Regions from separate parts of the Streptomyces sp. NPDC107550 genome, predicted to be linked through region 2. Evidence: riboswitches for the same ligand, from Rfam matches in the RefSeq annotation. Region 2 holds a riboswitch; each other region holds the start of a gene.
The links. Region 2 has a riboswitch for cobalamin ahead of ACZ7LY_RS21345 (ABC transporter substrate-binding protein). Riboswitches for the same ligand answer to the same signal wherever they lie in the genome.
Positions count from the first base shown of each region.

Region 1 (3,479 bases), on a different contig from region 2:
CGGTCCCGCGCCGCCCGGCGGTGTACAGGCTGTCGGTGACGGCGACATCGTCGTCGACGAGGACCTTGGCCACCTGGATGCCCTCGTCCTCGGCGAGTTCGGCGGCCATGTCGAAGTTGAGCACGTCACCGGTGTAGTTCTTCACGATGAACAGGACGCCCGCCCCGCTGTCCACGGCCGCGGCGGCCCGCACCATCTGGTCGGGCACCGGGGAGGTGAACACCTCGCCCGGGCAGGCCGCGGCGAGCATCCCGGGCCCGACGAACCCGCCGTGCAGCGGCTCGTGCCCCGAACCGCCGCCGGACACCAGGGCCACCTTCCCCGCGACCGGCGCGTCCCGGCGCAGGATGACGCGGTTCTCGACGTCCACGGTCAACTCGGGATGCGCGGCGGCCATCCCCCGCAGAGCATCGGCGACGACGGTCTCGGCGACATTGATCAGCATTTTCACGCGTACCTCCGGGTGAGGCTGGCAGAGGGGCGCCCGCCCTGAGTCCGTGCAGTTCAGGGCCGGTGCCTCGGGCGGACGGCTGCTGGAGTGCTCTCGGCAGTATCGACCTTGCCAGGGCCGCCGTCACGTGCCACGCCTCCGCTGCCCGCACGCGCGTCGCGGGAACAGGGGGAACAGGGGGACAGCGGAAACAGTGGCGCTGGACGCAGGGCCTCGCCGTCACCGCCGAACGGGTGGCATGATCCATCCGGTCCGGCAGGCGCCGGACGTCCAAGGGGGGTTCCATGAGGCTGTTCGTCGCGGTCCCGGGCACGGTGCTGGCCCTGCTCATCGCCGTCTGCGGCGTGGCCGCGATCAGGCGGGGGTGGGTCATGCCGTTCAACCGCGGACGCGTCCTGCGGCCACGCCTCTACGGGTGGGGCCAGTTGGTCATCGCCGCCGCGCTGTGCTGGCAGATGGCCCTCCTGGTCCTCCCCCTGCCCGAGAGCACGGACGGCCTCTCCGAGCAGGTCCGCAGCGGCGTGGCGGTCGGCGGGAGCGCGCTGATGCTGGTCGGCATCATCGTCATCATGCTGAGCCAGCGGGCCGGGAGGAGGAGCTGACACCCGCCGCCGGAGCCGGGGCGCACCGGTCGACCGGCCCGGGGCGGCGGGCAGGCGCCATGAGAGGATGGCGCGCGTTATTGGGCGACGGCGGGAAGAGGAAGCCGGTGTGAATCCGGCGCGGTCCCGCCACTGTGATCGGCGAGCCGGTTCCGACAGGCCACTGTCCCTTAGGGGGCGGGAAGGCCGGGACCCGCGGTGACCCGAGAGCCAGGAGACTCACGCCGCCGCCCCCTCGACGGATTCCGGGGCGGATCTCCCCGGTGAGGGGAAGGCGCCGTATGGCGAAGAAGAAGCGGACCGTCCGCGCGGGCACGGGCACGGACGAGGCGCGCGCCGACCGGCCCAGCGGGGTCGTCGTCTGCCGGGACTGCTGCTGCGGCAGCGTCAAGGTCCCCGGCGACCACCGGGCGCAGACGGCCCGCCTGCGCGAGAGCGTCCCGGTGCGGATCTCCGAGTGCCTCGACGTGTGCGACCAGGCGAACGTCATCGTCGTCCAGCCCTCCGCCGCCGGTCGCGCCGCGGGCGGCCGCCCCGTCTGGCTCGGCCTCGTCAACGACGCCGACGCCACCGAGGACATCACCGCCTGGGTACGCGCCGGAGGCCCCGGCATCGCGCCGATGCCCGGCACCCTCGACCTGTACGTGTTCCAGCCGCCCCGCCGCGTCCGCCAGGCGACGGCGTCATGAACACCGGCGCCGCGCCCGCCGAGAAAGCCGCGCCCGCCGAGGAAGCCGCGCCCGCCGAGGAAGTCGAAAGGGCCCTCCGCGAAGTCGCCGCGCTCGGCGGGTTCTTCGCCCTGCCCGTCGAAGCACGGCGCCCCGCGACACCGCCCACCGTCGGCGATCCGGCGCCCGTCCCCGGCGATCCGACGCCCGCCCCCGCAGACCCCGGCGACCAGCCCACCCCCGCCGAGCCACTGGCCGCCGGTTTCCCCGCGCGGGCGCACGCCGTCAACCTCCGGTACTCCACGCCGCAGGCCCGTATCGGCGTGTCGATCGCCCACCTCGGACTCGCCGCCCGCCTGTGGTCGCCGCTCCTCGCCTGCGCCCTCCTGCACGGCGTCCTGCCCGACCTCCGCGCTGTCCGCTGGGCCGGGCCCGACAGCACCTCCCTGAGCCTGCCGCGCGCCGAGGGACTGCGCGCCGACGCCGTGCCCGACCTCGCCGCCGCCCTGTACGCGCAGGTCACCGGCCCCCTCGACGCGGTGGAGAGCGCCCTCGACGTGAAGGTCGCCCCGCGTCTGCTCGACGGCAACCTCGCCTCCGCGCTCTTCGGCACCCTGGGCGTCCTGCTGCGCGCCCACCCCGGCCTGCGCCCCGAGCTGACCGGCCTCGCCGACCGGCTCCTGACCACCGGACGGCTCGCCGGAACCGGGCACACGTACGGCCCCGGCCTCGCCTTCCGGCGCCGGAGCTGCTGCCTGTACTACCGCGCCCCCGGCGGCGGCCTCTGCGGCGACTGCTGCTTCGCGGGGCGCTGACCCAGGGGCATTCTGCTTCGAACGCCCCGCGCCCGGCACGGATGCCCCGCGTCTGACGGGGTAGGGACCCGGCGCGCCCCCACGGGACCGTTCGTCGCAGCGGCCGAGGGCGCGCACCCCCGGCCGCGACGGCCCGGGGAGACGCACGGGACGCCGCGGCCGACCGCCGCGCGCAAGGGGAGGCGGGCATGACGACACCACAGGGAGCGGGCGCCACGGTCCAGGCGGTCGTGGTCTACGACGGGCGGGTCCTGCTCGCCACGCACGACGCGCACGGCTGGGCCCTGCCCTCGGGCACCGCCGAGCCGGGCGAGAGCGCCCAGGCGGCCGCCGCCCGCGTCGTCTACGAGCTGAGCGGCTACCTCGCCGACGGCACCCAGGCGCTCGACCCGGCCGGTGACGGCACCCAGGCCGTCATATGCCAGCTTCTGAGTGAATCCCCTTCCGAGGGAGCCTCCCTGACGCCTGATCAGCTCCGCTGGGCCGCGCCCGACGAGGCAGGCGGCGCCGAACTGTCCGAAACCGTACGCGACTACTTGCGCGGCCACACTCCCGTGTGAGGACCGCCCGACCTTGGGCACCCGAAGGACAGGCCGATCGGCCCGCACATGTGGAGCCCGTCGGCCATGGACAAGGGGGCGCACCGACCCTGGGAACGGGGCCGCCGCGCGCGCCACCATGGAAGCCGGGCCGGAGAAACCGGCCCGAGCGCCCGACCCGACGAGAGGAGCGACCCCATGGGCATCTCCTGGACGACGGGCAACGGCAGCACCGTCACCGCCGCCACCGCACGCACCCGCACCGCCCACCTGCTGGAGAACGCCGGACACGACCTCGGTGACCAGGGGGTGTACGACGCCCTGCTCGTGGTCTCCGAACTGGTCACCAACGCCGAACGCCACGCGGGCGGTTGCACCTACCTCGGACTCGCGCTGAGCCAGGA
Region 1 covers NZ_JBVKBC010000020.1:107,667-111,145, forward strand. The annotation lists gene dhaK (dihydroxyacetone kinase subunit DhaK) at 1-451, opposite strand, end outside; gene ACZ7LY_RS24215 (hypothetical protein) at 736-1,053, shown strand; cobalamin riboswitch at 1,151-1,274, shown strand; gene ACZ7LY_RS24220 ((2Fe-2S) ferredoxin domain-containing protein) at 1,335-1,742, shown strand; gene ACZ7LY_RS24225 ((2Fe-2S)-binding protein) at 1,739-2,536, shown strand; gene ACZ7LY_RS24230 (NUDIX domain-containing protein) at 2,725-3,096, shown strand; gene ACZ7LY_RS24235 (ATP-binding protein) at 3,274-3,479, shown strand, end outside.
Region 1: linked by a shared signal. The riboswitch ahead of ACZ7LY_RS24220 ((2Fe-2S) ferredoxin domain-containing protein) and the one ahead of ACZ7LY_RS21345 (ABC transporter substrate-binding protein) in region 2 are both predicted to bind cobalamin.

Region 2 (3,479 bases):
GACGCCGCCGAGCGAGCCCAGCAGCCAGAACAGCACGCCGCGCGTCGTCTCCGCGTCGGCCGCCGTCAGCACGACGAACGAGGTCAGCGCCGAGAACAACTGCATCGCCGCGACCCCGCACAGCACCACCCGGTCCGTCGTCCCGCCCAGCGTGTGGCTCAGCAGCAGCACCAGCGCGAAGGAGACCAGTGCCCCGGCGAACGCGCCGCTCGACACCGACAGCGCCCCGCCGCCCACCCCGAGCACGACGACGAGGACCGCGCCCGTCGAGGCCCCGGAGGAGACGCCCAGCACGTACGGATCGGCCAGCGGATTGCGCAGCAGCGCCTGCAACACCGTCCCGCACACGGCGAGGCCCGCCCCGCACACGGCGGCGAGCAGCGTGCGCGGCAGCCGCAGGTTCCACACGATGCCGTCGCGGATCGGCGACAGATCGCCGCGCCCGCCGCCCAGGTGCGCGGCGACCGTCGCCCACACGTCGGTGACCCGGATGGCGGCAGGCCCGACCGTGATGGCGAACGCGAGCGACAGGACCAGCGCGACAAGGCCCGCCGCCCAGGCGAGCGCGGCACGCGGTGCGCCGCTCACCGGGTCAGGCCGTACGTGCGCAGCGCCGCCGCGACCCGCTCGATGCCGTCCACGGTACGGATCGTCGGGTTCATCGCCTGCCCGCTGAGCAGCACGTACCGCTTCTCGCGCACGGCCTTCATGTTCTTCGTCACCGGGTCCGACTCCAGGAACCGGATCTTCTGCGCGGCCGACTCCGCCGACTGCGAGCGGCGCGTCAGGTCGCCGATGACGAGGAGGTCAGGGTCGCGGTCGGCGACGGTCTCCCAGTTGATCTGCGGCCACTCCTCGCGCGTGTCGTCGAACACGTTGCGCAGGCCCAGTTCCCTGGTGATCGCGCCGGGCGCCCCGCAACAGCCCGCCATGTAGGGCGAGTCGGAGTTGGCGAACCAGTACAGGACGTCCACGCCGTGCGCGTCGATGCCCGAAGTCGCCTTGCGCACGCGGTACTTGAGCTGCTTCACGAGCCGGTCGCCGCGCTCGGTCACGTCGAAGATCCGGGCGAGGTCGCGGATCTCCCCGTACACCGTCTCCAGCGTCAGCGGCCGGGAGCGTACGCCGTCGCCGTCACCGCTGTTGTCCTTGCCCGCGCAGTCGCCGGGGGAGAGGTAGGTGGGCACCCCGAGCTTCCCGAACTCCTCGCGCGGCGCCACCCCGCCCTTGCCGAGCGTGTACGAGAAGGAGGCCGCGGCGAAGTCGGGCTCGGTGGAGAGCACCTTCTCGAAGGACGGATAGCGCGAGGCGAGCCGCGGCACCTCGGCGTTCGCCGCCCGCAGGTTCTTCAGCACGGGATCGGTCCAGGTGCCCGTGCCCACCATCCGGTCCTGGAGCCCCAGCGACAGCATGATCTCCGCGGAGCCCTGGTCCAGGGCCACCGCGCGGCGCGGCGGGCTCCCCACGTGCACGGTCGTACCGCAGTTGTCGAGGGTGACCCCGCCCCGGCCGGCGGCGGGCGGGCCCGCGCCCCCCGGGTCTTCGCCCGCGCACGCGGTGAGCAGCAGCGCCCCCACGGTCAGCGCGACGGCACAGCGGAACGGGCGTGCGAACGGCACGGAAAGTCCTCAGCATCCAGGGCTCATACGCGGAGCCGGCCTATGGTCGACCGCCCGGGGCACGGGCCCCGGCGGCTGCCAGCAGGTCTTCGGACTCGGGGTCACCCGCGCGAAGCGCCTTCCCGGGCCTGCGCGGCCCAGTGGCGTGTGCTCCGCCCGTCTCCCTCACCGCTGCGCGTCAGTTCCGGACTTCCACCGGATTCCCTGACCCGTACACGCTCGTAAGCGCACAAAGGTACGACTGGCGCTCGGAAGCTATCACAGAGAAGGGAAGCCCTGGTCACCGAGGGTGCGGGGCCGCCCGGGACCGCCCGGCCCGCCGTGCACCACATGCGGAATATGCCCCGGTATGGGCAGCATGGACGAGTCGTGTGCCGCGAGCCCCGGCCGCCCCACCCCAGCAGAAGGGCACAGGAATGCGTTCCACGCCGACCCCCGCGATCCTCCAGGAACTCCGCCGGACGCGGACCTACCCCGTGGTCTCCCTGACGATGCCGACCCACCGCGGCAAGCCGGACAACGCCCAGGACCCCGTGCGCCTGCGCAACCTGCTCGGCGAGGCCGCCCGCAGGCTCGACGCCGACCCCGGCGTCACCCGGGAACTGCGCGACGACGTGGTCGCCGAGCTGGACGCCGCCGTACGCGAGCTGGACCTCTCGCACGCCCGCGACGGACTGCTCGTCTTCGCCGCCCCCGGCGAGCACGAGACCTGGGTCGTGGACCGCCAGATGCCCGAGCGGGTCGTCGTCGCCGACACCTACCTCACCCGCAACCTCGTCGCCGCCGACGCCGCGCAGCGCCCCTACTGGGTGCTCGCCGTCGCCGCCGACCGGGTCAGCCTGTGGGACGGCCGCGGCGCCCGCGTCACCGAGGACGACGAGCAGGGTTTCCCGCTGACCCGCAGCCTCGAGGACCTGGACGTGGAGCGCAAGGAACGCATCGGGGACGTGCCGAGCACCTACCAGGACGAGGCGACCCGCCAGTTCTTCCGCGACGCCGACGCGGCCCTCGCCGACGTCCTCGCCGAGCGCCCCCGCCCGCTCTACGTCACCGGCGAGCCCGCCGCGCTGTCGCTGCTCACCGAGGTCGGCCGCGCCGCGCACGGCGCCACCCACGTCCCCTTCGGCGGTCTCGCGCACGGCACGCCCGAAGCGGTCGCCAAGGCCGTCGCACCGGCCCGCGCCGACGACGCCGCCCGCACCGTCGCCGACGCGCTCGCCGCGCTCGACCGGGCCCGCGGCAACAACACGTACGCGGCGGGCGTCGACGAGGTGTGGCAGAAGGCGTCCGACGGGCGCATCCACCAGCTCGTCGTCGAGGAGAACTACCGCGTCACCGTGCGCGCCGGCGACGGCCATCTGGAGCCGGCCGCCGACGACGACATCGACGCCGTGCACGACATCGTCGACGAGATCGTGGAGTCCGCCCTCGAAGCGGGCTCCGACGTGGTGTTCGTCCCCGACGGCACCCTGGAGGACGCCGGACACGTCGCGGCCGTGCTGCGCTTTTGAACTCCCGGCCGTCGCTGACGGGTTGAGCGGCCCGGTTCGTCTACCTTGTCCAGAGAAATCAGGACGCCGCTCACCAAGGACGCCATGACCCAGCAGCACTCCGCCGAGTTCCCCGCACCGCCCGCCCCGACCCGCGAGGCCACCGACTGGTGGCGGGACGCGGTGATCTACCAGGTCTATCCGCGCAGCTTCGCCGACAGTGACGGCGACGGGACGGGGGACTTGGCGGGCGTGTGCCGCCGCCTGCCGTATCTGAAGGACCTGGGCGTGGACGCGGTGTGGCTGTCGCCGTTCTACGCCTCCCCGCAGGCCGACGGCGGCTACGACGTCGCCGACTACCGCGAGGTCG
Region 2 covers NZ_JBVKBC010000016.1:35,613-39,091, forward strand. The annotation lists gene ACZ7LY_RS21340 (FecCD family ABC transporter permease) at 1-588, opposite strand, end outside; gene ACZ7LY_RS21345 (ABC transporter substrate-binding protein) at 585-1,619, opposite strand; cobalamin riboswitch at 1,683-1,880, opposite strand; gene ACZ7LY_RS21350 (baeRF3 domain-containing protein) at 2,036-3,130, shown strand; gene ACZ7LY_RS21355 (glycoside hydrolase family 13 protein) at 3,215-3,479, shown strand, end outside.

Region 3 (3,479 bases), on a different contig from region 2:
ACTCGGGGGTCGCGCAGGGTGCACACCACGTCGTTGTCGGCGGGCAGGCGCGCACGCGTGACCCCGCTGGCGACCATGTGCGCGTCGCACAGGATGGGCGCTCCGGCGCGCAACGCGGCGCGCGCCGCCGACACGACCCCGGCCGAGTAGCCGATGTCCTGGACGAGGTCCACCTGCCCGCAGGCGTGGATCATGCGGACCGCGACCTGCGCCACGTCCGGCGGCAGCGCGGCGAGCGGGGCCGCGGCCTCGGCGCGGATGGTGGCAAAGGACTCGCGGTAGATCGCCGCGCCGTCCTTCTCGTAGTCATACACGGGTTTCGGCTCTTTCACCTGGGTGCGGGCTCGGGCAGGCGGGTGTCGTACGTGCCGTCGGGGCGCGCCACGACATCGACGTACGGGACGGTCGGGCGGCCGCAGCGGCGCTCGCAGCCGGACCAGTACGTGGGCAGGACGGGGTGCCGGGAGACGGCGTCGGCGCGGATGTCGGCGTGCGCCTTGGCGCAGCCGGGCCGTCCGATGCAGGCGCCGGTGCGGGCGGCGGGGGAGTCCGGGTCGGTCAAGAGGCCGGTGGCGGTGAGGAGTTGGGCGTGGCCGGCGTCCGCGCCGGGGACGACGACCGTACGGGCCGGGGTCAACCGCAGTTCTCCGGCGGGGAGTCGGCCCGCCAGGTCCGTCAGCGCCCGCCACTGCTCCGGCGTCGCGGAGCCCAGCGGGAGGACCGCTTCCAGGGGCGCGGGGCCGGTCGGCGGCGCGGGCTCGCCGTGCTCGCAGCCGGGGTGCGCGGCGAACGGAACACCGGTCAGCGCCCGCGCCAGACGCGCCGTCAGTTCGCTTGCGGGCGTGGGCAGTTCGGACGTACGCCAGACCCGGGCGGGCGCCGCCTCGCGGGCCGCCGCGACGAAGACCTCCGCCGCCCGCACCGCCGCCCGCGCCGCGTCCTCGTACGGTACGTGGAAGCCCGTGCCGTCCGCCCCGAGCCGCACGCAGCCGCCGCCGTCCGGCAGGCCCCGCACCAGCACGTCCGGGCCGAGCGCCGGTATGTCCCCGCGCCCGTCGTCCAGGCCGAACAGGAACCGCCCCGACAGCCCCGGCGTCACCCCGCTCGCGCACACCTCGGCGTCCAGCGCCCGCAGCCACCCCCGTACGTCCACGAAGCCGCCGCCGTCGAGACCCGAACGCGGCGACGCCACCACGTTGCGCACCCGCTCGTGCGCCGCCGACGGCAGCAGCCCGGCGTCCGCGAGCCGCGCCGCGAGTTCCCCGCCGCATCCCTCACGCAAGCCTCTGAGCTGCACGTTCCCCCGGGACGTCAGATGCAGGGCGCCGTCACCGAGCGCGCCGGACGCCTCCGCGAGCGCCCTTGCCGCCGTCGCGGGGAGCACCCCGCCGGGCAGCCGCACCCGCGCCAGGAACCCGTCGTCCGCCGCGTGCAGCCGCAGCGCGCCGGGACACGCGTCGCCCCGGGACGTACCGGACGAACCGGGATCAGAGGGTATGAGGGAGTCGGACATGCCGGGGAGCATACCTACCGCACGGACCGCCCACCTGTGACCGGCGTCCCGTACCGGCCCCCGCCCCCGACCCGTACGATGCAGGCAACAACATCGCCAGCGACGGCGACAGGGGAGGAAGCCCGGTGCGAATCCGGCGCGGTCCCGCCACTGTGAGCCCCCGTTCTTGAGACGGGGGTGAGCCAGGAACTCCCGCCGTCACGCACTACCCGGGGCGCGGACACCCCGAGGAAGGCCAGACGCCGCATGCCCCAGCAGCTCCTGCTCCTGTCGACGTCCGACACCGATCTGCTCAGCGCCCGCGCGGCGAACGCCCGGGACGGCGCCCCCCTCGCGTACCGCTTCGCCAACCCCTCCCGGCTCCCGCTCGACGACCTCGACGCCCTCCTCGACGGCGCCGCACTCGTCGTCGTCCGCCTCCTCGGCGGCGTCCGCGCCTGGCAGGACGGCATCGACCGGCTCACCGCCGCCGGTGTCCCGCTCGTCGTCCTCAGCGGCGAACAGGCGCCCGACGCCCAGCTCATGGCCGCCTCCACCGTGCCCGTCGGCATCGCCGCCGAAGCGCACAAGTACCTCGCGCACGGCGGCCCCGCCAACCTGGAGCACCTGGCCCGCTTCCTGTCCGACACGGTCCTGCTCACCGGCCACGGCTTCGACGCGCCCGCCCCCGCCCCCACCTGGGGCCCGCTGGAGCGCACCCCCGCCGGCGGGGAAGGACCGGCCGTCGCCGTGCTCTACTACCGCGCCCACCACATGAGCGGCAACACCGCCTTCGTACACGCCCTGTGTGACGCGATCGAGCAGGCCGGAGCCCGCCCGCTCCCGCTGTACGTGGCTTCTCTGCGCGCCCCCGAACCCGAACTCATCGACGCGCTGCGCCCCGCCGACGCCATCGTCACCACCGTCCTCGCCGCCGGCGGCACCCGCCCCGCCGAGGCGAGCGCGGGCGGCGACGACGAGTCCTGGGACGCGGGCGCCCTCGCCGCGCTCGACGTACCGATCCTCCAGGCCCTGTGCCTGACCTCCTCGCGCGCCGACTGGGAGGCCAACGACGAGGGCGTCTCCCCGCTCGACGCGGCCAGCCAGGTCGCCGTGCCCGAGTTCGACGGCCGGCTCATCACCGTCCCGTTCTCCTTCAAGGAGATCGACGCCGACGGCCTCCCCGCGTACGTCGCCGACCCCGAGCGCGCCTCCCGCGTCGCCGGCATCGCCGTACGCCACGCCCGCCTGCGGCACATCCCCGCCGCCGACAAGAAGCTCGCGCTCGTCCTGTCCGCGTACCCCACCAAGCACTCCCGCATCGGCAACGCCGTGGGCCTCGACACCCCCGCCTCCGCCGTCGCCCTGCTGCGCCGGCTCGTCGCGGAGGGGTACGACTTCGGCGACCCCGCCGACATCCCCGGCCTCACCTCGGGCGACGGCGACGAACTGATCCGCGCGCTCATCGACGCGGGCGGCCACGACCAGGACTGGCTCACCGAGGAACAGCTCGCCAAGAACCCGGTCCGCATCCCCGCCGCCGACTACAAGCGCTGGTACGCGACGCTCCCCGCCGAGCTGCGCGAGTCCGTCGAGCGGCACTGGGGGCCGCCGCCCGGCGAGATGTTCCTCGACCGCTCCCGCGACCCCGAGGGCGACATCGTGCTCGCCGCCCTGCGCCGCGGCAACCTGCTGATCCTCATCCAGCCGCCGCGCGGCTTCGGCGAGAACCCCATCGCCATCTACCACGACCCCGATCTGCCGCCCTCCCACCACTACCTCGCCGCCTACCGCTGGATCGCCGCGCCCACCGCCGACGGCGGGTTCGGCGCCGACGCGATGATCCACCTCGGCAAGCACGGCAACCTGGAGTGGCTGCCCGGCAAGAACGCCGGCCTGTCCGCCGCCTGCGGGCCCGACGCGGCCCTCGGCGACCTGCCGCTGATCTACCCGTTCCTCGTCAACGACCCGGGCGAGGGCACCCAGG
Region 3 covers NZ_JBVKBC010000034.1:12,321-15,799, reverse strand. The annotation lists gene ACZ7LY_RS29655 (precorrin-8X methylmutase) at 1-314, opposite strand, end outside; gene ACZ7LY_RS29650 (cobalamin biosynthesis protein CobG) at 329-1,513, opposite strand; cobalamin riboswitch at 1,600-1,727, shown strand; gene cobN (cobaltochelatase subunit CobN) at 1,760-3,479, shown strand, end outside.
Region 3: linked by a shared signal. The riboswitch ahead of cobN (cobaltochelatase subunit CobN) and the one ahead of ACZ7LY_RS21345 (ABC transporter substrate-binding protein) in region 2 are both predicted to bind cobalamin.

Region 4 (3,479 bases), on a different contig from region 2:
CGCCCCGGGCACTGCCGGGCGGCGGCCCTCCGCTTCGGGTCACCGGGACGCCCGTCCCAGTTCATCTTCCGTTCACCCGGCTTGCCTACGTTCAACCTGCCACTGACGTCCAACCGAAGCCTGGGTAAATGGAACACATCACGCTGCTCCTTGCGATCGTGATCGTTACCGCGCTGGTCTTTGATTTCACCAACGGTTTCCACGACACCGCCAACGCGATGGCGACGACCATCTCGACTGGCGCTCTCAAGCCGAAGACGGCGGTGGCCATGTCCGCCGTGCTGAACCTCCTCGGGGCCTTCCTCTCCGTCGAGGTGGCGAAGACCATCTCCGGCGGCATCATCAACGAGGACGGGCTCAAGACCGAGGTCATCTTCGCGGCGCTCGTCGGCGCCATCCTCTGGAACCTGCTGACCTGGCTCGTGGGCCTGCCGTCCAGTTCCTCGCACGCCCTGTTCGGCGGCCTCATCGGCGCCGCGGTCATGTCGATGGGCTGGTCCTCGGTCAACGGCGGCACGGTCGTCACCAAGGTCCTCCTCCCCGCGGTCGCCGCGCCGATCGTCGCCGGCCTCGCCGCGATGCTCGCCACGCGCCTGACCTACCGGATCAGCAAGAAGACCGACCAGAAGGCCACGGCCAAGGGCTACCGCGCCGGGCAGATCGCCTCGGCCGGCCTCGTCTCCCTCGCGCACGGCACCAACGACGCGCAGAAGACGATGGGCATCATCACGCTCGCCCTGATCACCGGCGGCGTCCTCGCCCCCGACGCCGACCCGCCGCTGTGGGTCATCGTCTCGGCGGGCCTCGCCATCGCGCTCGGCACGTACCTGGGCGGCTGGCGGATCATCCGCACCATGGGCAAGGGCCTCACCGACCTCGCCCCGCAGCAGGGCTTCGCCGCGCAGACCAGTGCCGCGACGGCGATCCTCGCCTCCTCGCACATCGGCTTCTCGCTCTCCACGACGCAGGTCTGCTCCGGCGCCGTGATGGGCTCGGGCCTCGGCCGCAAGGGCGGTGTCGTCCGCTGGTCGACCGCCACCCGGATGTTCGTCGCGTGGGGCCTGACCCTGCCGGCGGCCGGTCTGGTCGGCGCGGGCGCCGAGTTCCTCACCAAGCAGGGCCCGTGGGGCATCGGCCTGACCGCCGCGCTGCTCGTGGCCGGCTCCGGGATCATCTGGAAGCTCTCGCGCCGCGACTCCATCGACCACACCAACGTCACCGACGACACGATCGGCGCGGACACCCCGGCGGCCGAGCCCGCGGGCGTCGTGACCACGGCCATCGCCGCCGTCACTCCCCCGCCGGCCGGCGCGCTCCTCGCCGAGGACCTGCCCGCCGCGGCAGCCGCCGCCCCGGCGGCCGTCGCCGACCCGCCGCGCCCCGCCGGCGCCACGCTGTAAGGAAGCAGGACCAGCTATGAAGATCGACTGGGCGGCCCTCGGCTCCGTCTTCGGCGTCAGCCTCGTGGTCACGGTGGCCCTGGTGGGCCTGTTCACGCTCGGCATCGTCGGGCTCTCCAAGCGGGAGAGCGCGGCGCGCGAGGGGGGCTCGGCCGCGGCCGTCGCCTCCGGCGCGTACCTCTGTTTCGCGCTGTGCGCGGCCGCCGTCGGCTACGGGATCTTCCTCATCGTGGCCTGACCGGCATCCGGCTCGGAAAGGGGCGGGGTACGGGACGCGCATGTCCCGTACCCCGCCCCTCGCCGTGTCCGCCACCGCCGTACGGGCGTCGCGGCGCCGTCCCCGTATGACGAAGGTCCCACTGGTCAACCGCGAGTTGACTGCCCTTCGCGGGGCGTGATGGACTTCCCCCGCCATTGACGGCAGCAGTAGAGGAAGCCGGTGCGAATCCGGCGCGGTCCCGCCACTGTCAGCCCCCTTCGCCGGGGGTGAGCCAGGAACTCTCGCCGCCGTTCTCGTCGAACCAGGGCGTGGACACCCTGAGTGAGGACAACTACCGCCATGTTCGCCCCGCGCGGCGTCCGGCGGGCCGAGCGCGCGTACGCGTACGGCACCGCCGCCGGCCTTCTCGTCGACTTCCTCCTGGGCGATCCGCGCCGGGCGCATCCCGTCGCCGCGTTCGGCCGGGCCGCGTCCGCCGCCGAGCGCCTGCTGTGGCGCGACGACCGCGGCCGGGGCGCCCTGCACACCGCGCTCTGCGTGGGCACCGCCGCGACCGCGGGCAGCCTCGCCGCCCGCGCCCTGCGCCGCTCCCCCGCCGCCACCGCCGCGCTGACCGCCGCCGCCACCTGGGCCGTCCTCGGCGGCACCTCGCTGGGCCGGGAGGCGCGGGCCGTGGGCTCCGCCCTGGAGGCCGGGGACGTGGAACTCGCGCGGGAGCTGCTGCCCCGGCTGTGCGGGCGCGATCCCGAGCACCTGGACGCGGACGGCATCGCGCGCGGAGTCGTGGAGTCCGTCGCCGAGAACACCTCCGACGCCGTGGTCGGCGCGCTGGTGTGGGGCGCGGTCGGCGGGGTGCCGGGGCTGCTCGCGTTCCGCGCGGTGAACACCCTGGACGCGATGGTGGGGCACAAGTCGCCCCGGTACCGCAGGTTCGGCTGGGCCGCCGCCCGTCTCGACGACGTCGCCGGCTGGCCCGGCGCCCGCCTGACGGGGGTGCTCGCGGTCCTGGCCGGCGGGCGGCCCACGGCGGCGCTGGGGGCCTGGCGCGCCGACGCGAAGCGGCATCCGAGCCCGAACGCCGGGGTCGTGGAGGCCGCGTTCGCGGGCGCGCTCGGGGTCCGGCTCGGCGGCACCCTCGCGTACGGCGGGCGGGTCGAGCACCGGCCCGTGCTCAACGCGCCGGGCCGCGCGGTCCGGGTGGGCGATGTGGAACGGGCGGTGCGGCTCTCGCGCCGCGTGTCGGTACTGGCACTGGGAGTGTGTGTGGGCGTGCGGATGCTGTGGGCGGGCCGGCGATGAGCGGCAAGCGCGGGGGCGGCCTGCTGGTCGCCGGGACGACGTCGGACGCGGGCAAGAGCGTGGTGACGGCCGGGATCTGCCGCTGGCTGGCGCGCCAGGGCGTGAAAGTGGCGCCGTTCAAGGGGCAGAACATGTCCCTGAACTCGTTCGTGACGCGAGAGGGCGCCGAGATCGGGCGGGCGCAGGCCATGCAGGCGCAGGCCGCGCGCGTCGAGCCGAGCGCGCTGATGAACCCCGTGCTGCTCAAGCCGGGCAGCGACCGCAGCAGCCAGGTCGTCCTGCTGGGCAAGCCGGTCGGTGAGCTGAGCGCCCGCGGCTTCTTCGGCGGGCCCGAAGGACCGGGGGCCGGGGCCGGGCTGCGCGGCGGGCGGCAGGAAGCGCTGCTCGACACGGTCGTGGGATGCCTGGAGGAGCTGCGGGGCAGTCATGACGCCGTGATCTGCGAGGGCGCCGGCTCCCCGGCCGAGATCAACCTGCGCCGCACCGACATCGTGAACATGGGCGTCGCGCGAGCCGCCCGGCTGCCGGTCCTGGTCGTCGGGGACATCGACCGGGGCGGT
Region 4 covers NZ_JBVKBC010000026.1:25,434-28,912, reverse strand. The annotation lists gene ACZ7LY_RS26775 (inorganic phosphate transporter) at 129-1,400, shown strand; gene ACZ7LY_RS26770 (hypothetical protein) at 1,417-1,638, shown strand; cobalamin riboswitch at 1,802-1,923, shown strand; gene ACZ7LY_RS26765 (cobalamin biosynthesis protein) at 1,960-2,919, shown strand; gene ACZ7LY_RS26760 (cobyric acid synthase) at 2,916-3,479, shown strand, end outside.
Region 4: linked by a shared signal. The riboswitch ahead of ACZ7LY_RS26765 (cobalamin biosynthesis protein) and the one ahead of ACZ7LY_RS21345 (ABC transporter substrate-binding protein) in region 2 are both predicted to bind cobalamin.